One region of the Kocuria atrinae genome, then DNA from elsewhere that is predicted to be linked to it. Evidence: riboswitches for the same ligand, from Rfam matches in the RefSeq annotation. Region 1 holds a riboswitch; each other region holds the start of a gene.
The links. A riboswitch is a leader RNA that binds a small molecule or an ion and turns the genes downstream of it on or off. The one in region 1 is predicted to bind S-adenosylmethionine.

Region 1 (5,299 bases):
TCGGTCATCAACTTCGGATCCGGTTCCGCAGTGAGTGGTCAACCGACGCAGGCCGCGTACGCCTCTGCGAAGGAAGCGATCCGCGGTCTCACCCGTGTGGTCGCCAACGAGTGGGCCGGGGACAGCATCCGCGTCAACGCCGTAATGCCCATTGCGCTGACCGAAGGCGTGGCCCAGTGGAAGGAAGCCTTCCCGGACATGTACCAGAAGTCGCTGGGCAACATCCCATTGGGACGGTTCGGCAACCCCGAGGAGGATGTCGCCCCGCTGGTAGCCTTCCTGGCCTCCGACGACGCCCGCTTCATCACGGGCCAGGCGATCGCCGTGGATGGCGGGGCCACCAAGCTCTACTAAGCCTTCCTGGCTTCGATGAATGCCATCGGTGGCGGCTCGTCTCCGGATCGCCACCGATGATGTTCAAGAAACATCTGTCACGAGGCTGATGCGTAGGTTCTGACCGGAGATACTCGATACATGTCCCCCGAGCAGCCCCCTGCCTCTGTCGATCTGCCTGCAACCCATACCGCTCCCGTGGTGATCACCGGGGCTACGTCGGGGCTAGGCCTCGCAACAGCCCGGGCCATGGCGAAGCAGGGAATCCCTCTGATTCTGGCAGTTCGGAACATGGCTAAAGGTCAAGAAGTGGCGGCAGCTCTTTTGCGGAGCGGCGTCCGCGTAGCCGTCCGGCGACTGGACCTCGCGAACCTTGCCACCGTGAAATCTTTCACGGACGGGCTCATCGAGGACGGTGTGATCCCCCGCGCCATCATTTGCAACGCGGGGGTTCAGACATTCGATCGGTTGCAGCGCTCCGCGGATCAGTTCGAGCTGACCATGGCCACCAATGTGCTGGGCCACGTCGCTCTGCTCGACCCTCTACTGAGCCACATGGCTCCCGGTTCCAGGGTCATCACGCTGGGCAGCGAAACTCATCGCGGTGGCCTCCGAGCCTTCGGCTTTCCGGGTGCGCTACTCGACCTCCAAACTGGCGTGCATCGCCATGGCCTACGAGGTCGACGAGTCCTGGGCCGCTCGTGGTATCCGGGCCGCGAGTTTTGACCCCGGCCTCATGCCGGCCACCGGCTTGGCCTGCAATTACCCGAACATTGTGCAGAGGATTTATGCAGTGGCCGCGCCACTGATTGCTCGACTTCCGGGTGCCAATTCGGTCAAGATCTCGGCCGAGAATCTCGCGTGGCTGGCCACCTCACCGGAGGCGGAACCGCTCATGGGTTGTTACGTCGCAGCCCGAAAACCACGCAAGAGCTCACCTTTGAGTTACTCCCCCTGACCTGCGAAAAGACGTCTGGGAGACGAGTCTTGAACGCGCCAACATGGCGCGGAGAAACAGCACGGACTGACCCGTTCCGTTTCCGGGATGTGACTTGCACCGCCAAAACTCTGTGCTAATGTCTCTCGCAACAAGGATCATGAGTCCCGGTGTAAAGCTCTGGCTAACCGGGCGGCAACCCTCCAGCACGTAGCGGGGTGCCCCAGATGACGATCCGGCCGCCGCGCACCCGCACGGCGAGCAAGTACGGCGCACGGAGAAACCTCCGGCGTCCCGAACCGCCGGAGGTATTTTTATGCCCGCCCTGTCCACACCCCAGGTCTCGGAGCAGACCGTCGCCACGGGGCCACCCACGGGAACGTCGTGGTTGGTGCGCAGGCCGCGCCGCGAGTCTTTGATCTCGTTCGAGGTGTTCCCGCCGCACCCCACGCGCGATCCGGAAGCCGTGTGGCGCAACATCGACGCGATGGCCGCCGCCGGTCCCGATTTCTTCTCGGTCACCCACGGTCACTCCGGCACCAACGGTGTCTCCCGCGAGACGCTGCGGCACTTGCTCAAGCAGACCAAGACCCCTGCGGTGGCCCACCTCACGTGCGGTGGCACCGATCGCGCGGGTCTGGATCGCGCCGTCGAAGATTTGCTCGACGACGGCGTCCGCGACCTTCTCGCCTTGCGTGGCGATCCGCCCGTGGGCGGCGGTGAGTGGGTGACTCATCCGGGTGGCTTCGATCGCGCATCGCAACTGGTCGAGTTGATCCGCGAGGTCGAGGAACGAAAGTTCGGTGCCTGCGAGCGCCCCGGCAAGCGTCCGGTCTCGGTTTCGGTGGCCTGCTATCCGGTGGCCGCGAAGGGCCGCGATTTCGAAGCGGACCTCGCTGCGCTGTGGGACAAGCAAGAAGCCGGGGCGGATTACGCGATCACCCAGGTGCTCTACGACGCTCAGGACTATGTGAGGTTCCTGGAGCGTGCGCGCTCGGAAGGCATCCACCTGCCCATCATTGCCGGCCTGGTTCCACTGACTGACATCAAGCGTTTGGGCCGCATGACCGAGCTGACCGGAGTTCCGATCCCCGAACGGATCACCAGCTTCCTGAACACCGAGAGCCCAGCCGAGCTACGCCGCAGGGGCATCGCGGCAACGCTCACGCTGATCGACGAGCTATTGGATTTCGGCTGCCCCGGTCTGCATTTGTTCACTTTCAACCGCCCGGATGCGCCTTTGGCCATCCTCGATCATCTCCGGGTGCGCGATGCCGCCCGACAATTTCGCGGGGGTATCACCGCGGCCTGACCGCCGCACGTCAGTGGCCGTACCACGGTCACGACAGCGCCCGCACTTCCCTTCCGACAGAACCTTTTGGCAACGGTCTCAGTGACCGTGGCTTCCCACAACACACCCTTTTATCCTCAGGAGCACCCCGAATGACTGCCGTTTCCAAGACTTCGTTCCCCGCCGCGACCATCCTGGGCTACCCCCGGATCGGCCCCGATCGTGAACTCAAGAGGGCACTTGAGGCCTACTGGTCCAAGCCCGCCGAGAACCCCGCCCACTCCGTTCTGGACACTCTGGCCAAACTGCGCGAGCGCACCGTTCGCCACCTCAGCGGCCTCGGTCTCACCGACGACGCTTCGATCCCCTCCGACACGTTCGCGGTGGACCAGACCCTGGACACCGCCCTGGCCCTGGGCGCGGTTCCGGCCCGGTTCCGCGCGGACGGTTTCCGCCCCGCAGCCCCGGACACCCCGCAGGGCATTGAGCTGACCACCGCGCTGTCCCGCGGAACCGATCACCTGGAACCGTTGGAGATGACCAAATGGTTCGACACCAACTACCACTACTACGTTCCCGAGATCGGCCCGGACACCCCGCTGTCCGCGCACCCGGAAAGCCTGATCGAACGGTTCGTGACCGCCCGTGAGACCACCGGCGCCATCACTCGCCCGGTACTCGTGGGACCCGTGACCCTCTTGCTGCTGGCCCGCCCGGAAACCACGGATGCACCGGGCACCCAGCCGTTTGACCGTCTCAATGACGTGGTCGACCTCTACATCCAGTTGCTCACCGCGCTCAAGGATGCGGGCATCCCATGGGTCGAATTGGACGATCACGCCCTGGCCGCCGAAGGCTGGGACGTTCCCCGCGAAACCATCATCGAGGCGCTGGCCAAGGCCTACACCCGTCTGAGCTTCCCCTCCAACCGCCCCGACATTCTGGTTGCTGTCGGTTACGGGGATGCGGGTGAGGACGCCCAACTCGCCCTTGCCGCGACCGACATCGAGGCCCTCGCCATCGACCTGGACCGCGGCAGTGAACCCGGTGGGGCCGCACTCGAGGCGTGGGGCGAGCGACCGCTGGTGGGCGGCGTCGTCGGCGGTCGTACTGTGTGGCGCACTGATCTGGAGAAAGCCTCGGAAACACTGGACCGCCTCAAAGAGGCAGCCGCGGGCCGCATTACCGTGGGCACGGCGACCCCGTTGCTGCACGTCCCGCACGATGTGCAGCGTGAAACCGCCCTCGACCCGGACGTCAAGGAATGGGTCGCGTTCGCGGACCAGAAGGTCGCCGAGGTCGTGACGCTGTCCCGCGGACTGACCGAAGGCTGGTCCACCGTGGCCGCCGAACTCGGCAAGGACGCACAGATTCGTTCCCGCCGTGCAGCCCACCCGGCCACGAACCGCCAGGAAGTGCGCGCCCGCACCGCGGCCGTCAAGCAGCAGGACCGCGAGCGCGCAGCCGCGGACGAGCGCCGCACCGCGCAGGCTCAGCGCCTGAACCTGCCGCCGCTGCCGACCACGACCATTGGTTCGTTCCCGCAGACTCCCGGTATCCGCACCACGCGCGCTGCTGTCCGCGCCGGCCGCATCGACCAGGCCGAGTACACCGAGAAGATCCGGGCCGAAATTGCCCAGGCCGTGCGCAAGCAGGAGGAGCTCGGACTGGACGTGTTGGTGCACGGCGAACCCGAGCGCAATGACATGGTGCAGTACTTCGCCGAAGGGCTGGATGGCTTTGTCACCACTCAGCACGGTTGGGTGCAGTCCTACGGTTCGCGCTGCACGCGTCCATCGATCCTGTTCGGCGACGTCTCCCGCCCGGCCCCCATCACGGTGGACTGGACTGGTTACGCGGCATCGCTGACGGACCGCCCGGTCAAGGGCATGTTGACCGGCCCGGTCACCATCCTGGCGTGGTCCTTCGTGCGCGACGACGCCCCGGCCCGCGAGGTCGCCGACCAGGTCGCTCTGGCTCTGCGCGATGAAATCACGGATCTTGAGGCCGCGGGAACCGCCGTCATCCAGGTGGACGAGCCCGCGCTGCGCGAGCTGTTGCCACTCAAGTTGGCCGACCGCCCGGACTACCTGGACTGGTCCGTGGGCTCCTTCCGGTTGGCCACCGGCGGTGCCCGGACTGCGACCCAGATCCACACGCACCTGTGCTACTCCGAGTTCGAGACCGTGCTGGACGCCATCGACGGCCTAGACGCCGACGTCACCACGCTAGAGGCCTCGCGTTCCGGATCGGGCATTGTGGACGGCCTGGCCGCCGGTGACTTCCCGCGCGATGTGGGCCCCGGCGTGTGGGATATCCACTCCCCGCGCGTACCCACCTTCGACGAGGTCGCCCAGCGCGTGCGCCACGCCGCCACCCAGATCGGCGCTGACCGTGTGTGGGTCAACCCCGACTGCGGCCTGAAAACCCGCGGCTGGCCGGAGACCGAGGCAGCCCTCGATCGTCTGGTGGCCGCCGCCGTCACCGTACGTGCGGAGCTGGCCGGTAACACCCCCCACAACGACGCCGCATCCGTACCCGCCGTCGCCACCGCAGACACCACCGCTCGTGAAGCCGAAGGGAGCCTCCTGTGACCGAGCAACCGAAACCCGCCCCCTTGGGTACCCCCATCGTGGCGCCCATTCACCACAGCGCGGCATATGCCTTCAACACGCTGGCCGATGCGCGCGAGGTTTTCGCACAGCGTGCAGCCGGATACACGTACGCCCGCACGGGGA
Region 2 (5,299 bases), on a different contig from region 1:
AGACCGAGCGACGTCGTCGTGAGTATGAAGTTGTGACAGACCGGTCGCGACTACGAAGGAGCGCGGTTATGAGGTGTATCGGCCCGGCTTGCCCAGCAGCACGCCCACCACCGAGATCGCGCAGCACGCGGCGAGGAAGAGTGCCGCCGCCCAGGTCTGTCCGCCGGTGGCGGTGATCAGAGCCGCGGCGATGAGCGGGGTGAATCCTGCCACGATGGCCCCGTTGGCCTCGCGCGCCAGGGCAATGCCGCTGAACCGTTCGGCGGCGGGGAACAGACCCGCCAAGTAGGCGCCCTGGGAACCCGAGGTGCAGGCGATCACCACGCCGTAACCCACGGCGATGGCCACCGTCGCGGCCACGGTGCTGCCCGAAGACAGCGCCGCGAACAGCGGGAACGCGCCCGCCGCGCCCAACAGCGAGCCGAAGGCCAGGACGTTGCGCGCACCGAAGCGGTCCGCGGCCAAACCACCCAGCGGAGTGGCCACCACACCGCACACGGAGCCGATGATCACAGCGGTCAACGCCGATCCCCGCTCCATGCCCACGGCCGGTGAGGTCATGAAGGACAAGGAGAACACGGCCAGGATGTAGTTGAGTGCGTTGTGCCCGGTGATCGAGAAGAACCCCACGACCACCGCGCGCCAGGGCAACCACGGGCACCTTGCGCCGTTCCCCGCGCTCCTTGGCAGCCTGGAGCGCGGCCAAGTACTCGGGGCTTTCCTCGAGCTTGACGCGGATGAAGATCGCCAGCGCGAACAGCACCGCCGAGGCCAGGAACGGCAGCCGCCACGCCCAGTCCAACAGCATCTGATCCCCCAGCGACGCCGCCCACAGGAACGCACCGGTGGCCAACACGATGCCGGCCGGCGGCGCGGCGAGCACGAGCGACGTCATGAGTCCACGGCGCCGCGGCGGGGCGAACTCCGCGACCAGGGTCATGGCCCCGGCCAACTCGGCACCCGCGCCCATGCCCTGCAGCAGGCGCAACAGCACCAGGAACACCGGGGCGGCCACGCCGATCGCGGCATAGGTGGGCAGCAGGCCGATGCCCACGGTGGCCACACCCATCAGGACCACGGTGAGCAGCATGGCCGGTCGGCGGCCGTAGCGGTCACCGAGGTGACCGACCAGCACCCCGCCCAGCGGGCGCGCCACGAAGCCCACCGCGAAGGTCGCGAACGCAGCAAGCGAGGCGCCGGAGTCCATTCCGGCGAAGAAGAGCGGGCCGATGATCAGCCCGGCGGCCGTGCCGTACAGCGCGTAGTCGTACCACTCGATGAGGGTTCCGGCCACGGCAGCAAAAAGTGCGCGCCCGGCCCCCGGGCGCATGGTGGTGGTGTTGTTCACGGTGAAGCTATCCCGTCTGAAATCTCCCGATCGCGCTAGCGGGACGGATAGCGACGGATGAACCGTACCTGATCCAGTCGCTGGATCTCGGGATGATCCCCCACGCCGGCGTCGTAGAACTGATCACCGGGGCGGCGCACTCCCACGGTGGCCCAACCGGTTTCCCGGGCTGCATCCAGGGCTTCGACCTGGTCGGAGAAGAACAGGAACTTCTCACGCGGTTTACCCAGGGCCTCGGCCACGTCGTGGGTGATGTTGCGGAAGGAGCTCACTTCATGTTTGGCCCCTGCCGATTCCAGGGAGAAGTGCCCCTTGATGAGCGGAATCAGGTTGCCCTCGGGCGAATGCGTGAACCACGCGCGCTGGGCGGGCAACGTGCCGTTGGAGAAGATGAACACCGGAATCGACTGCTCGGCCCAGGTCCGCAACGCGGGAATCGCGTCGTCGAAGAACGGCGAGACGAACTCCCCGGCAGCAAAGCCTTCCTGCCAGATCAACGCGTGCATCGTGCGTAGCGGCGCCGGCATCTGGCCCTCGTCCATCCACGCTTCCAGAACACCCGTGAGGTCCTCGGCCGTGGCCGAACTGTCCAGGCCGGCCATCTCGATGATCTGCCGGCGAGCGCGGGCGACCTCGGGTTTGTGGGAGTACTCCACGAAATAGCTGGCGAAGCGTTTGCGGGAATAGGGGTAGAGCTCGTCCCGGACATACCAGGTGGAGGAGAGGCTCCCCTCGATGTCGACCACGATCACATCGGGTCGGTCGAGCACCACGGCATTGGCGGCGTTGGGCTCAGGCATGGTCGGCTCCCTGCGTATTCGTTCGACAACGGTGTCTGCCCCGGTGGCCCGGGGGGTTAGCCCATTCTAGGCACCGGAAACCGAGGGAAAAAGGAGGACGCCCCCGTCGCGAGTCGAACCGCGGGAGCATGAGAACAAGCGGTCATAAATCTTCATGACTTGTGGCCCTCGATGATCGTGTGGTTAGGTTCACGCGACAAGAATCACGAGTTCCGGTGCGAAGCCCTGGCTGGCCGGACGGCAACCCTCAGACGCTGTCGTGGGGTGCCCCAGGTGATGATTCGGCCCGCGATCAGTACCGGCGCGGGCAAGGACGGCGTCCGGCTCACCCAGCATTCTTCCGTGGCGCCCCGTCATGAGGAGTGTCATGGCCCCCGCCACCGCCCCGGTGCCCACGGTCACCGATTCATCGTCTGCCCAGCAGGCCCAACCCGCTACCGATCACGCGCTGTCGAGCGTGGGAGCCGCAGTGCGCGACAAGAAGCGCGTGCTCGCCGCATCCTTCGTGGGAACGACCATCGAGTGGTACGACTTCTACCTCTACGGTGCCGCCGCGGCCCTGGTCTTCAGCCACTACTTCTTCCCGCAGGGTTCGGGCGTGGGCTCGATCATCGCCTCGTTCGCGACCTTCGCCATTGCGTTCTTCTTCCGGCCCCTGGGCGGCATCATTGCCGGGCATCTGGGTGACCGGATCGGCCGCAAGGCCCTGCTGGTCGCGTCACTGCTGATCATGGGTGTGGCCACCACGGTGATCGGTTTGCTGCCGGGTTTCTCGCAGATCGGCTGGTTCGCCGTGGCCCTGCTGGTCGCCTGCCGCATTGCGCAGGGACTGTCCGCCGGCATGGAATGGGGCGGTTCCGCGGTGCTCTCCGTGGAACACGCCCCCAAGGGCCTGCGCGGCCTGTTCGGTTCCTTCACTCAGGTGGGCTCCGCGGCAGGCATGCTGTTGGCCACCGCCTTCTTCGCCATCATGCAGGGCATCACCACCGCCGAGCAGTTCCAGGCGTGGGGCTGGCGCGTACCCTTCCTGTTCTCCGCGGTACTCGTGATCATCGGCCTGATCATCCGCGCCGGCATCGAGGATGCCGAGGAGTTCCAGGAGGTCAAGCGAGAAAAGACTGCCGCGACGTCCCCGGTGCGTGAAGTGCTCACCAACCACACCCGCGGGGTGATTGTGTGCATCGGTCAGCGCATGGTCCAGCCGGCCATCTTCTCCATCCTCACCGTCTACACGCTCACCTATGTCACCGAACAACGCGGTGCGAGCCAGTGGGTCATGATTTCCATCCTGATCGCCGCGGGCGTGGGTCTGGTGGGTGGCCCGTTCTGGGGTTGGCTTTCGGACCGCGTGGGTCGACGCCGCATTTCCGTGATCGCCGCCGCAGCCATCGGTGTGTTCGTGTGGCCCTACTTCTACTACCTGGATCACGGTCCGCTCGCACTGCTGCCGCTGGTCTACCTGATCGGCATGGCCGTGCTGCACGACAGCATTTACGGCCCCCAGGCGGCACTGTTCGCCGAACAGTTCCCCACGCACCTGCGTTACTCCGGCGTGTCCCTGGGATACCAGGTGGGCACCATCCTCTCCGGCGGCCTGACCCCCATGATCGCCGCGTGGCTCGTGGCCACCGGCGGTTCCCCCTGGCTGCTGTGCGGCTATCTGTCCCTGCTGGCCGTGATCTCCGTGGTCACCGGTCGCATGGCCAAGGACACCGTGACCGATGCACCCGAGAAATCCCAGTTCTGATCCGGAATCAACCCCGGCCCCGTCCCAGCACCGACCCGAAAGGACTCCTCTTGCCCCGCCCCTTGCTGCTCAACGCCTTCGAAATGCCCGTGCCCGTCCACCAGTCCCCCGGAATGTGGCGCCACCCCGAGGACCAGTCGCGTAACTACGCGCAGCTGTCCCATTGGGAGCGGGAGGCCCAGATCATCGAGAACGCGGGCTTCCACGGCCTGTTCCTGGCCGACGTCCTGGGACTGTACGACGTGTACGGCGGTTCCGCGGACGCCGCCCTGCGCGGTGGCGTACAGGTGCCCCAATTGGATCCGTTGATCCTTGCCCCACTGTTGGCCAAGGCCACCAGCACCCTCAATATCGGTGTCACGGCGTCCGTGACCTACGCGGCTCCCTACGACCTGGCGCGCCGTTTCGCCACCCTGGATGCCCTCACCGATGGGCGGATCGCGTGGAACGTGGTGACCTCCTATCAGGAGTCGGCTGCGCGCAATCTGGGGCTGGGACAGCAGCTGCCCCACGACCAGCGTTACGACCGCGCCGATGAATACATGGACGTGGTCTATTCGCTGTGGGAGGGCTCCTACGCGGACGATGCCTACGTCGCGGACGCCGCGAGCGGTGTGGTCGTGGACCCCGACAAGGTCAAGGGCGCGGGGCATTCCGGCGAGTACTTCGACGTCCAGGCGCCCGCGCTGGTCGCGCCCACCCCACAGCGCACCCCGTTCCTGTTCCAGGCCGGTGCCTCCCCGCGCGGGCTGAAATTCGCGGCCAAACACGCGGAGGCCGTGTTCTTCTCCGGCCCCACCCCCGAGCAGGTCGCCAAGTGGACGGCAGGTCTGCGCGAGGCCGCCGCCGAGTACGGCCGCGACCCCCGCTCGATCAAGGTCTTCACCAACGCTGCGGTGGTCGTGGCCGAGACCTCCGAGGCCGCCCGCGAGCGCCTCGAGTCTTATAAGCAGTACGTGGACGTCGACGCCGCACTCGCCCTGTTCGCCGGCTGGACCGGCGTGGACCTGTCCAGCGCGGACCCGGACGCCCCGCTCGAGCACGTGGAGACTGACGCCAATCGTTCGGCGCTGGCCTCGTTCACCAAGATGGATTCCGAGGGCGCATGGACCCCGCGCCGAGTCGCCGAGTTCGTGGCTATCGGCGGCCGCGGTCCCGTGATCGTCGGCTCCCCCGAAGAAGTCGCCGACGAGCTCCAGCGCTGGGTCGAGGTCGCGGACCTGGACGGCTTCAACATCAACGCGTGCGTGCGCCCGGCCGACTTCGAGCGCTTCGGCCAGTTCGTCACGCCCGTTCTGCGCGAACGCGGTGTACTGACCGCCGACGACGCCGCTTCCGCCACCTCCCGCACGGCCCGCGAGGTCTTCGGCGGCGCCGGTCCGCGCTTGCGCAAGGATCACACGG
Region 3 (5,299 bases), on a different contig from region 1:
CACTCCCCGATTTATTCACCTTCCATTGTGCCACCTTGTCGAGAGCCTGCAGCCGGACGTGAGCAAACAAACGCCCCAACGACGCCGCCCCGGGCCTTCCGTGGGAAGGTCCGGGGCGGGGTTCGTAACGGTTTCCTCCGCTAGCGACGCATGATCTTGCGCGCCAACCAGTTACCGAAGAACTGGACCATCTGCACGAGGATGATGATCACAATCACAGCGGCCCAGGTGACCTCATCGTTGAAGCGCTGGTACCCCAGACGCAACGCGAAGTCGCCCAAACCGCCGGCGCCGATGGCACCGGCCATGGCGGACATGTCCGTGATGCCGATGACCAAGAAGGTGTAACCGAGCACCAACGGACCCAGGGCCTCGGGCAGGATGACCGTGGTAATGATCCTGAACCGAGAGACGCCCATGGAACGGGCCGCTTCAACCACGCCGGGGTCCACGCTCATCAAGTTCTGCTCCACGATGCGTGCCACCGCGAACGTTGCGCCAATGGTCATGGCGAAGATCGCGGCATTGGGACCCAATCGGGTGCCCACAACGGCCTCTGTGGCTTGGCCCAGTGCGGCCAGCAGAATGATGAACGGGATGGGGCGGATGAAGTTCACCAACAGGTTCAGCGCGGTGAAGACCGCGGTGTTCTCCAAGATGTTGCCCCGGCGGGTGACGTAGAGACCTACGCCGACCACCAGGCCGATCAGACCGGCCAACACCAGGGTGACAGCCACCATGTAGAGCGTCTCGCCGGTGGCCGAGAGCAATTGGGGTCCTAGAACTGACCAGTCCATCAGCGGGCCACCTCCTCTACCTTGGTGATTTCACGGAGTCTGACAATGGTGTTCTCCACAGCAGCGTCCGGGCCGTTCAATGACAGCGTGAGGGTGCCGAAGGAACGCGATTGCAGCATGGAAATGCCGCCGAAGGCGATCTCGAACGTCACCCCGTCTCGGGCGCAGTCCGAGAGCACCGAGCCGATGCGGTTCTGGTCCGTGACGTCCACCAGGATCAGGCGACCCGGGTGTTCCTCACGCAGCTTGGCCATCTCGTCCTCGCGGGGCACGGTGCGCATCACTGAAGACACGAACTTCCGGGTGGTTTCGGCCTGCGGGTAGGCAAACACGTCAGAGGTAGTTCCCATCTCCACCACACGACCGGTGTCCATGACAGCCACCCGGTCCGCGATGGAACGCACCACATCCATCTCGTGAGTGATCAGCACGATGGTGATCCCCAGTTCACGGTTCACTCGCTTGAGCAGTCCGAGGACTTCCTGGGTCGTCTCCGGGTCCAATGCCGAGGTCGATTCGTCCGCGAGCAGCAGTTCCGGGTTGGAAGCCAGCGCGCGAGCAATACCCACGCGCTGTTTTTGACCGCCGGACAACTGCTCCGGATAGTTCTTGGCCCGCTCCGTCAGCCCCACAAAATCCAGAAGCTCGGTAACCCGTTGCTTGCGTTCCTCCGGCTTCCAGCCGGCGCGCTTGAGCGGGTATTCGATGTTCCCGGCCACGGTGCGGGAGTTGAACAGGTTGAACTGCTGGAAGATCATGCCGATCTTGCGACGGATCGGTGCCAACTGGGTTTCGGACTTGCCGTCCACCCGGTTGCCCGCGACTTCCAAGGAACCGGAGCTGATGGGCTCCAGGCCGTTGATCAGACGCACGAGCGTGGACTTGCCGGCACCGGAGTACCCGATCACCGCAAAGATCTCGCCCTTGGTGATGTCCAGGGTGACGTTGTCCACGGCGTTGACCACGCGGGGTTCCCGCTTGGATCCGCCCGTGTAGACCTTGCTGACATCCCGGAAGCGCACCAGGGTGCGCTCACTGGATACTTCGGTCACTGGGTCTGTTCCTTCAGGTCTTCCTGGTACCGCTTCAAGAGGTCCTTGAGTTCCTGCTGGTCCACCTCGGTCGGAACGGCCGTGCCCTTGCTCTCCTCGTCCTCCGCCTCCAAGACCTTGGGATCGTAATAGAAGCTTGCAACCTGCTTGAGCGTCTCGTTGTCCGCATTGGCCTCGGTGGCGGCGAACAGGTTGTTGAAGACCCTTGCGCTGTCCGTCTCCGGGTCATCCGTGGCGAGGGCGGAGTTCGGGTCAATGTCCGCGCGGCCCAGGAAGTCGTTGTTCACCACTGAGGCGGCCACGGAATCCATCGACAGAACCGTCTGCTCGGCAGACACGGGGCGAACGGAAACCTTGGACTTCTCGGTGTCGATGTCGCCTTCGGTCGGGGCAATCGTGTCCTTGGTGAACTCGACCAGGCCCTCCTGCTTAAGCAGGTTCAGCGCGCGACCCAAGTTAATCGAGTCGTTTGGAATGGCGACCTCGTCGCCTTCCTTGAGCTGGTCCACGGAGTCGTACTTGCTGGAGTACATTCCCAACGGGTAGATCGCGGTGGATCCCACCGGGGTAATCGTGTCACCGGAGTTGTTGTTGTAGTCAGCCAGGTACGCCGTGTGCTGGAACCAGTTCATGTCCACATCACCGCTCTTGGTCGCGGGGTTCGGCTGGTTGTAGTCGCTGAAATCAACGTACTCCACGGTGATGTCGTTCTCGGCAGCAACTTCCTTGAGGGCGTCATGTGCGGGCTCCGAGCCGACAATGCCGATGGTAATGGTGCCGTCAGCAGCGGGATCGGAGGATTCTGAGTCTCCGCCGCCGCACGCGGTCAGGGTGAGGCCGATGGTGGTGGCCAGCGCAAGGGGGATCAAACGGTGAGATCGCACGATGTGCCTTTCCGAGGTGTGGAATGTTCTGGGCGATTAACAACGAAATGCGGTGCGTCGAGGACACACCGCAGTCGTAGGGCTCGTGCTAGTTGATTCGGGAAACCGCACTTGCCGGGAGCTACGTTAACCGCGGCCGGATGGTCATCTGGGGCACCCCGCTACGGGAGAGGGTTGCCGTCCGGCCAGCCAGAGCTTCGCGCCGGATCTCGTCATCCGGTGCCAATCCTAACACAGGGTAGGCCGTGCTCAGCGTGTCCTAAAACGCTGCGCTATCAGCCGATCCGCGCGATCCCTGGCCCATTCCTCCGCGCCGAGAACATCCTCGAGCCGAGGGGATCTCTCGCCCTCGTGTTCGTCCACAACTGCAGCCACGGTGTCCACGATGTCCGTGAACTTCACCTCACCCCGGTGGAAGGCATACACGGCCTGCTCATTGGCGGCATTGAAGACGGCGGGCCATGTGCCACCCAGGTTTCCGGCGTGCTTCATCAGATCGATCGCGGGGAATGCCTCGGAATCCAGCGGCTCGAAGGTCCACTGCGCGGCTTGTGTCCAATCGCAGGGTGCCGCTGCACCGGTAATTCTGTGCGGCCACCCGATACCCAGGGCGATGGGCAAGCGCATGTCGGGCGGTGAGGCCTGGGCCAGCGTGGAACCGTCCACGAACTGCACCATGGAGTGCACCACGGACTGCGGGTGCACGGTCACGTCGATCCGATCCAGCTCGATGTCGAAGAGCAAGGAGGCTTCCAGAACTTCGAGGGCTTTGTTGACCATGGTTGCCGAGTTCGTCGTCACCATGACCCCCATATCCCATGTGGGGTGCTTGAGGGCCTGCTCGGGAGTCACCGCCTGCAGGTCTTCGCGCTTCATTCCGCGGAACGGACCGCCGGACGCGGTCAGGATCAATCGGTCCACCTCGCTTGTACGCCCTCCCCGCAGCGCCTGAGCCAGTGCGGAGTGCTCGGAATCCACCGGGATCAACGGAGTTTCCAGTCCGGTTGCCCCTGCGGCCTGCTTGACCAGAGGGCCGCCAGCGATCAGGGACTCCTTGTTAGCCAGAGCCACGGGTTTTCCAGCGTGCAGGGCGGCAAGAGTCGGTGCCAATCCGATCGACCCGGTGATGCCGTTGAGCACTACGTCAGAGTCGGACCATTCGGCCACGCGTGTCGAAGCGTCCGGCCCGTGGAAGATTTCCGGGTTGAACCCCGTGAGTCCCTCCCCCACCGCCCGTTGGGAGATGAGCTCTCTCAGCTCCCTCGCGTGCTCGGCGGTGCCGCTGGTTCCGACCGCCGCCACTCGTTCGCGGACAGCCTGCTCGGCCAACAGGGCAAGATTTGACGTTCCCGCGGCCAAGGCCGTGACCGACAGCGGTGGGTGCCCTGCGGCGGCGTCGTCCTCCCCCGGCCGCCTCAACTGTCGCGCGGAGGCGACGACGTCGAGCGCTTGCGTGCCGATGGATCCTGTGGACCCGAGAACGACCACGCGCCGGGAGTGGTCGCGAGTGGCCAGGTCGAATTCGGGGGTCATGGTCAAGGGAGCGTCAGACATGGTTACCAGTATCTCGCGGATCAAACATGGTCAGGGCACAAAACAGGGGCGCCACCCGAAGGTGACGCCCCTGTTCAGTGAAGCCGTGGATCAGCGACGAGCGCCCTTGCGGCCGGTCACTGCACCGTAGATGAAGAGCACGATGAGTGCGCCCACCACAGCGGTGATGATAGTTCCGATATCGAACACGGAGTCCAAGGATCCGATACCGATCAGGCTGCCCAAGAAGCCGCCCAAGATAGCACCGATGATGCCCAGGATGATGGTGACGATGATGCCGCCACCCTGACGGCCGGGCATGATGAGCTTGGCGAGTGCGCCAGCGATCAGGCCCAGGACGATCCAGCTAATGATGCCCATGATTCCTCCAGTTAACTGTTTGCTGTTACACGAAACGGTCGCGTTCGTATGCCTTGGTCAGCGTACTGACTGCCAGCCTACTACCAGGTTACAGCAGAAACTGTCAGAACGCTGAATTAGTGATTGACCGCCTTCTCCGCACCGACACCGGTGAGCGAGCGAACCTCCATCTCGGCCTGCTTCTTGGGATCTTCCAAACGACGCTCGGTGATGGAGCCGAGGAAGCCGAGCAGGAAGGACAGCGGGATGGAGATGATGCCCGGATTGGACAGCGGGTAGATCGCGAAGTCTGCACCCGGAATCATGGAGGTCTCTGCACCGGACATCACCGGCGAGAAGACGATCAGGACAACGGAGCTGATCAGACCGCCGTACATGGAGAACACGGCACCGCGAGTGGTAAAGCGCTTCCAGTACAGCGAGTACAAGATGGTGGGCAAGTTGGCCGAAGCAGCAACGGCGAAGGCCAATGCCACCAGGAACGCGATGTTCTGACCCTGCGCGCCGATACCACCGGCAATCGACACCAGACCGATGATCACCACAGTGGTCTTGGCGACGCGGAGTTCCTGCTTGGGGTCGGAGTTACCGTTCTTGATCACCGATGTGTAGATATCGTGCGCGAAGGACGCGGACGCCGTAATGGCAAGAC
Region 4 (5,299 bases), on a different contig from region 1:
TGGTTACTACGCAGTGAGGCGGGATCAATTGGTTGGTCACCCAATGACCGTCAGGCAACCACCTGACGCTTGGCGGAAATCACCCCGGTGTTGAAGCCGGCCAGGTGCAGGCCGCCGTGGAAGCGGGCGTGTTCGATCTTCACGCAGCGATCCATCACGGCGTTGAGCCCGGCGTTCTCGGCGATCGCCGCGGCTTCCTCACTCCACGAGCCCAGCTGCATCCACACGGTCTTGGCGCCGAGGTCCACGGCCTCCTGGGCCACGCCGGGCAGATCGGAGTCCTTGCGGAACGCGTCCACCATGTCCGGGACCTCGGGCAGGTCCGCGAGCGAGGGGTAGATCTTCTGGCCCAGCACCTCGTCCAACACGGGGTTCACGAAGTACACGCGGTACGGGGACGAAGACAGTAGATACGTGGCCACGAAGTAGCTGGCCCGCGCGGGCTTATTGGACATGCCCACGATCGCGATCGACTCGGTGTTGCGCAGGATGTTCAGTCGCTCGGGGGCGCTGGGGCCCACCCAGGTGCGTTCGGTGCTCATGCGTGGACTCCTTCGGCAGCTTTTTCGGACGTGGGTTCGGCGGTGGCCGCTGCGGGCGTCACGGTTTCGACGACGTCGCCCTCGCGGTTGATCCCGGTCGCGGCGGTCAGTGCCTGGTCCAGATCCCACAGGATGTCCGCGGGGTCCTCGAGACCCACGGAAATGCGAATCAGGTCTTCCCTCACGCCGCCGGATTCCAGCTGCTCGGAGGTGAGCTGCTGGTGGGTGGTGGACGCCGGGTGCAGCACCAGGGTGCGGGCGTCACCAATGTTGGCCAGGTGCGAGGCCAGCTGCAGGTTCTCGATGAACCGGCCGCCCACTTCGCGGCCGCTGAGCTGATCGGTGCCGGCTACACCGAAGGCGAACACGGAACCGATGCCCTGGGGCAAGTACTTCTGGGCGCGTTCGTGGTGCGGGTGATCTTCGAGACCCGCGTAGTTCACGTAGCCGATGCGCGGATCGGTGGCCAGCCACTGCACGACCTCTTGCGCGTTCGCCACGTGGGCGTCCATGCGCTGGGGGAGGGTTTCCACTCCCTGCAGCAGGTTCCACGCGGCCTGCGGGGTCAGCGATGGACCGATGTCGCGCAGCTGCTCGGAACGCAGCTTGGTCAGGAAGCCGTACTCACCGAAGTTCCCCCACCAGGTCACGTTGTTGTACGAGGGGACCGGTTCGGTCATGGCAGGGAACTTGCCGTTGCCCCAGTTGAAGCGACCGGCTTCGACCACCACACCGCCCAGGGTGTTGCCGTGGCCGCCCAGGAACTTGGTGACCGAGTGGATCACGATGTCCGCACCGTGCTCGAACGGGCGGCACAGGTACGGGGTGTTGAGCGTGGCGTCCACGATCAGCGGCAGACCGGCCTCGTGGGCGACTTCCGCGAGGCCTTCCAGATCGGCAATTTCACCGGACGGGTTGGCCACGAGCTCGGTGTAAACGGCCTTGGTGTTCTCGGTGATGGCCGCCTTGTAATCGGCGGGATCGGTGCCGGGAACAAAGGTGGTCTCCACACCGAAGCGGCGCAGGGTTACATCCAACTGCGTGACGGTTCCGCCGTAGAGCTGCGAGGAGGCGACCACGTGATCGCCCTGCCCGCACAGCGCGGCAAAGGTGATGAACTCGGCCGCCATGCCGGAGGAGGTTGCTACCGCACCGATACCACCCTCGAGGGACGCGATGCGCTCCTCCAAGGCAGCCACGGTGGGGTTGCCGATGCGCGAGTAGATGTTGCCGTACTTCTGCAGCGCGAAGAGGTTGGCGGCGTCGTCGGCGTCTTTGAAGACGAACGAGCTGGTCTGGTAGATCGGAACGGAACGGGCGCCGTGCTCGGCGTCCGGGGTGCCGCCTGCGTGCAGTGCACGGGTGCGGAAACCGAACTGGTGCTCGGCCATAGGGCTCCTCCTTGTCGGCCGCGTACAGCTCCCGTCCGAACACTGCCCGGGGCCGCGCAGCACTCCATCGGTCCTGGCGGTAGCACCGTGCAGTAGGCCGATCACTGCGGGTTGCTGCGGCGTCTTCGATCCAGGTCTCTCGGCCGCTCGGGATGGTGAGTCCATTGTGTCGCGTGGGTGGCGGCGTTCACAAACCGGGGCCCGCAGGTGACCACGGTGCGAGACGACCGCCGACGCCGCCGCGCGGCGCCTCCCGCGTGGCCACGCTGATTAGGCGTACTTCTCCGGGTTCATCCGGCGGAGATTTTCCCGGGCGACCTCGGTGAGGTTCTCCAGCGGGAGGCCCGCGGGGCAGACCTCCATGCAGTCGCCCAGTAGGGAGCAGGGGCCGAACTCGTGCTCGGCGGCGTCCAGAACTTTGCTCGAGCGCTCGTTGCGCTCCTCCGGGGTCTTGGCCAACGGCGGAAGTTCCTTGAGCAACGTGCCCACGTACAACTGGCCGGAACCGTTGGGGCACGCGGCCACGCACGCCCCGCAGCTGATGCAACCGGCGTTACTCAGGGCCTTGAGCGCGACCGGGAATTTGGCTTCCTTGGCCACTCGGCGCAGAGCCTTCTTGTCCACGGACAGGTCCTTCTTGACCGGGAACGAGCCCGCGCGCATGGGTTCGATGAAGATCTCGTCCCCGTCGCGGTAGGCCCGCAGTGACTGCGTGCACGAGGCCTGGTTCTTGTCCGGGCCGTGGGGCACGCCGTCCACGGTCACGCCGCACTTGCCGCAGATACCTTCGCGGCAGCCGTCGTCAAAGCTGACGGGGTCATCGCCCTGGCGGGTGAGGGTTTCGTTGACGGCATCGAGCAGGTCCAGAATGCTCATGTCCTCGCGAGCCTCGACCGGGCTCACGGCCACGAAATTGCCCTGGTCCTCCGCGGTGGCCTGCCGCCACACGTGCACGGTCAGCAGCATCAGCGCACCACCTTGGCCTGCACGGCCGCGGGGATGGTGACGTTTCCGAGAGCCACAGCGGTGCCCACCAGCTTGGCTACGGCCTCGGTCAGCTGGGCGCGCTGTTCGGTGGTCGTGAAGCCGGCGTCCATGGCGGCCGTGCGCACGCCGTGAATCATGTGGCCGGCCAAGGCCGCCATCGAGGCGGTGTAGAAGAATGCGACGCTCGGGCGGGACAGGCTTGCCACCAGGTTCCCGTAGGCGTCCCCGTGCCGATGCTTCGACGACGCCGCCGGGCGCGCACCCACCGTCAGATCCGCTACGTGGTAGGCCGTGAACAGGCCGAGCACCACGCCCGTGGAGCGCATGGAGCGGGCGATGATCTGGGGGACCGAGCGACGTCGGCCGCGAGGGCGCCTCCGCTGCTTGCCCGTGAGCTGAAGCTTGAAGTCCTGAATCGTGCTCTGCACCGTGTGCCGCTCGGCGCGCATGGCCCGCAGCGTGAGTTCGGTGCCGGCCATGATGTGGCTCGTGGCGCTCGCGAGCAGTCCCACTCGGACGACCCACAGGACCGAATTGCGCGGCAAAACCGGAGCACCCACGGTGCGGAGGAACTCCGCGTACTCGTTGTAGTGCTTCCGGCCCAGATACACCTGCATGTTCCCGGCCATGTGCCCCGCGGTGAACAGACTCAGGATGGTTCCGGACGCGGCCATCGCGAGTTTGAGCTCGGCATTGGTGGCGTCCTTGAACATCACTTCCCACGCGCTGGGCTTGGGAGTGGAGTCGGCAGTGTCCGTCGAGGGCTGAGCGGCGGGATTCATCACTGGATCATCCTAAGAGTTCTGGGCAGAAGTATCAGTTCGAGTGCCCTGGGAAGTAACGAACAACTCGATCCTCATGCGCGCGGGGTGAAATTCCAACGCTCGGGGGAGTCGGTGCCTGCCTTTTCTTCGTAGCCTTAAAGATAAGGAGCAACCAGGCGATGACTAGGAGCGCTGGATGACTGACTCACGTGACGCCCCGCGGGAAAGAACTCGCAACCGAGCCCAGGACCTCGATGGCGATCAACCCATCACGACCTTCAGGGAGCGGCCTCAACCGAACTTTGCGCTGGATCCGTTCCACAGGGTGCTTCTTTTGGTCAGCATGATCTCGGCCGTGGCCCTGCCGGTGTACTTCTTCCTGCGGTATTCGGGTGCCCAGGGAGATTTCGCCCTCCATTACGACTTCACTGGTGACGTGACCCGCGAGGGGTCTTTCCAAGAGGCCGCCATTATCCTCGTGCTGCTGAGTCTGCTGACGATCGGTTGTGGAGTGCTGACGCGATACCCACGGGTCTTCAACTTCCCCGTGACCCTCACCCGGGACAACGTGCAGCGTCAGTACAAGAACGCCGTACAGATGTTGGTGTGGGTGGTTGCCGGTATGGCGGCGGTCCTGGCCATCATGGTGGGAGGCTGGCTCGGGATCCTCAGTGCGGACCTGATGTGGCTGCCGCTCGCGGCCATGGGGATCGTCCTGATCGTGTTCATCCGGCGGATGGTCAAGCTCCGCTGAAATCGTCGGGCCGGCTCAACCCAGCCGGCCCGACGACGCCGCTCAGCGCTTTTCCTTGCTCAGCCCACGTCTATTCGCGCGTCGCCAGGACGTCGGCGATCGCGTCAAGTGCTTCCTCATTCTGCAACGAGGAGCGGTCGCCCAAGGTCTGCCCCTCGTAGAGCTGGGTCAAGAGGCGACGGGTGATCTTCCCCGAACGAGTCTTGGGGAGATCCGGCACGGCGATGACCTCGCGGGGTTTGGCGATCGGGCCGATCTCCTGCGCCACGTGGGCGCGGAGTTCTTCTCGAACCTCATCCGCGGACAGTGACTGTGCCTCCGCAGTGAGTACCACGTAGGCCAGAACGGCGTGTCCGGTGACGGGATCCTTGATGGGGGTCGCACCAGCCTCGACCACGTGCGGGTGAGTCACCAGTGCGGACTCGATCTCGATGGTCGACAACCGGTGCCCGGACACGTTGATCACGTCATCCACGCGGCCCAAGATGTACAGGTCGCCCTCGTCATCGGTGCGTGCGCCGTCACCGGCGAGGAACCAGCCGCGCTCGCCGTAGGCCGACCAGTACGAGGACAGGTAGCGCTGCGGATCGCCCCACACCGTGCGGGCCATGGACGGGCCGATCTTGTCGACCACGGCGAAGCCCTGCAACCCCGCCGGAACTTCCTCACCGGATTCGTCGAGCACGCGCACCGAGATACCAGGGACGGCGCGCGTGGCGCAGCCCGGCTTCAGGGAGGTGTGCGGAGCGGCGTCGTCGAACGTGCCGGGCGGTGCGAACTGCGGATCGTGCGGGCGCGGGGAGGCCACGCACGAGCCTGTCTCGGACTGCCACCAGGTGTCCACAAACGGGACCTCGTCGC

Region 2: linked by a shared signal. The riboswitch ahead of ABD283_RS08275 (MFS transporter) and the one ahead of ABD283_RS03035 (methylenetetrahydrofolate reductase) in region 1 are both predicted to bind S-adenosylmethionine.
Region 3: linked by a shared signal. The riboswitch ahead of ABD283_RS09670 (MetQ/NlpA family ABC transporter substrate-binding protein) and the one ahead of ABD283_RS03035 (methylenetetrahydrofolate reductase) in region 1 are both predicted to bind S-adenosylmethionine.
Region 4: linked by a shared signal. The riboswitch ahead of ABD283_RS04670 (O-acetylhomoserine aminocarboxypropyltransferase/cysteine synthase family protein) and the one ahead of ABD283_RS03035 (methylenetetrahydrofolate reductase) in region 1 are both predicted to bind S-adenosylmethionine.

What each region holds. Positions count from the first base shown of each region.
Region 1 covers NZ_BAAAQA010000004.1:8,022-13,320, reverse strand. The annotation lists gene ABD283_RS03045 (SDR family NAD(P)-dependent oxidoreductase) at 1-354, shown strand, start outside; partial or broken gene ABD283_RS14360 (SDR family NAD(P)-dependent oxidoreductase) at 475-924, shown strand; gene ABD283_RS03040 (Rossmann-fold NAD(P)-binding domain-containing protein) at 938-1,291, shown strand; SAM riboswitch class IV at 1,427-1,544, shown strand; gene ABD283_RS03035 (methylenetetrahydrofolate reductase) at 1,587-2,582, shown strand; gene metE (5-methyltetrahydropteroyltriglutamate--homocysteine S-methyltransferase) at 2,714-5,155, shown strand; gene ABD283_RS03025 (aminotransferase class I/II-fold pyridoxal phosphate-dependent enzyme) at 5,152-5,299, shown strand, end outside.
Region 2 covers NZ_BAAAQA010000015.1:384,837-390,135, forward strand. The annotation lists gene ABD283_RS08260 (MFS transporter) at 67-651, opposite strand; partial or broken gene ABD283_RS08265 (MFS transporter) at 743-1,330, opposite strand; gene mtnC (acireductone synthase) at 1,384-2,148, opposite strand; SAM riboswitch class IV at 2,350-2,468, shown strand; gene ABD283_RS08275 (MFS transporter) at 2,516-3,895, shown strand; gene ABD283_RS08280 (NtaA/DmoA family FMN-dependent monooxygenase) at 3,946-5,299, shown strand, end outside.
Region 3 covers NZ_BAAAQA010000018.1:75,986-81,284, forward strand. The annotation lists gene ABD283_RS09660 (methionine ABC transporter permease) at 141-797, opposite strand; gene ABD283_RS09665 (methionine ABC transporter ATP-binding protein) at 797-1,849, opposite strand; gene ABD283_RS09670 (MetQ/NlpA family ABC transporter substrate-binding protein) at 1,846-2,733, opposite strand; SAM riboswitch class IV at 2,836-2,950, opposite strand; gene dxr (1-deoxy-D-xylulose-5-phosphate reductoisomerase) at 2,983-4,266, opposite strand; gene ABD283_RS09680 (GlsB/YeaQ/YmgE family stress response membrane protein) at 4,378-4,647, opposite strand; gene ABD283_RS09685 (solute symporter family protein) at 4,764-5,299, opposite strand, start outside.
Region 4 covers NZ_BAAAQA010000008.1:16,837-22,135, reverse strand. The annotation lists gene ABD283_RS04675 (CoA-binding protein) at 51-542, opposite strand; gene ABD283_RS04670 (O-acetylhomoserine aminocarboxypropyltransferase/cysteine synthase family protein) at 539-1,933, opposite strand; SAM riboswitch class I at 1,995-2,092, opposite strand; gene ABD283_RS04665 (2Fe-2S iron-sulfur cluster-binding protein) at 2,204-2,899, opposite strand; gene ABD283_RS04660 (succinate dehydrogenase cytochrome b subunit) at 2,899-3,702, opposite strand; gene ABD283_RS04655 (hypothetical protein) at 3,881-4,438, shown strand; gene ABD283_RS04650 (AMP-binding protein) at 4,509-5,299, opposite strand, start outside.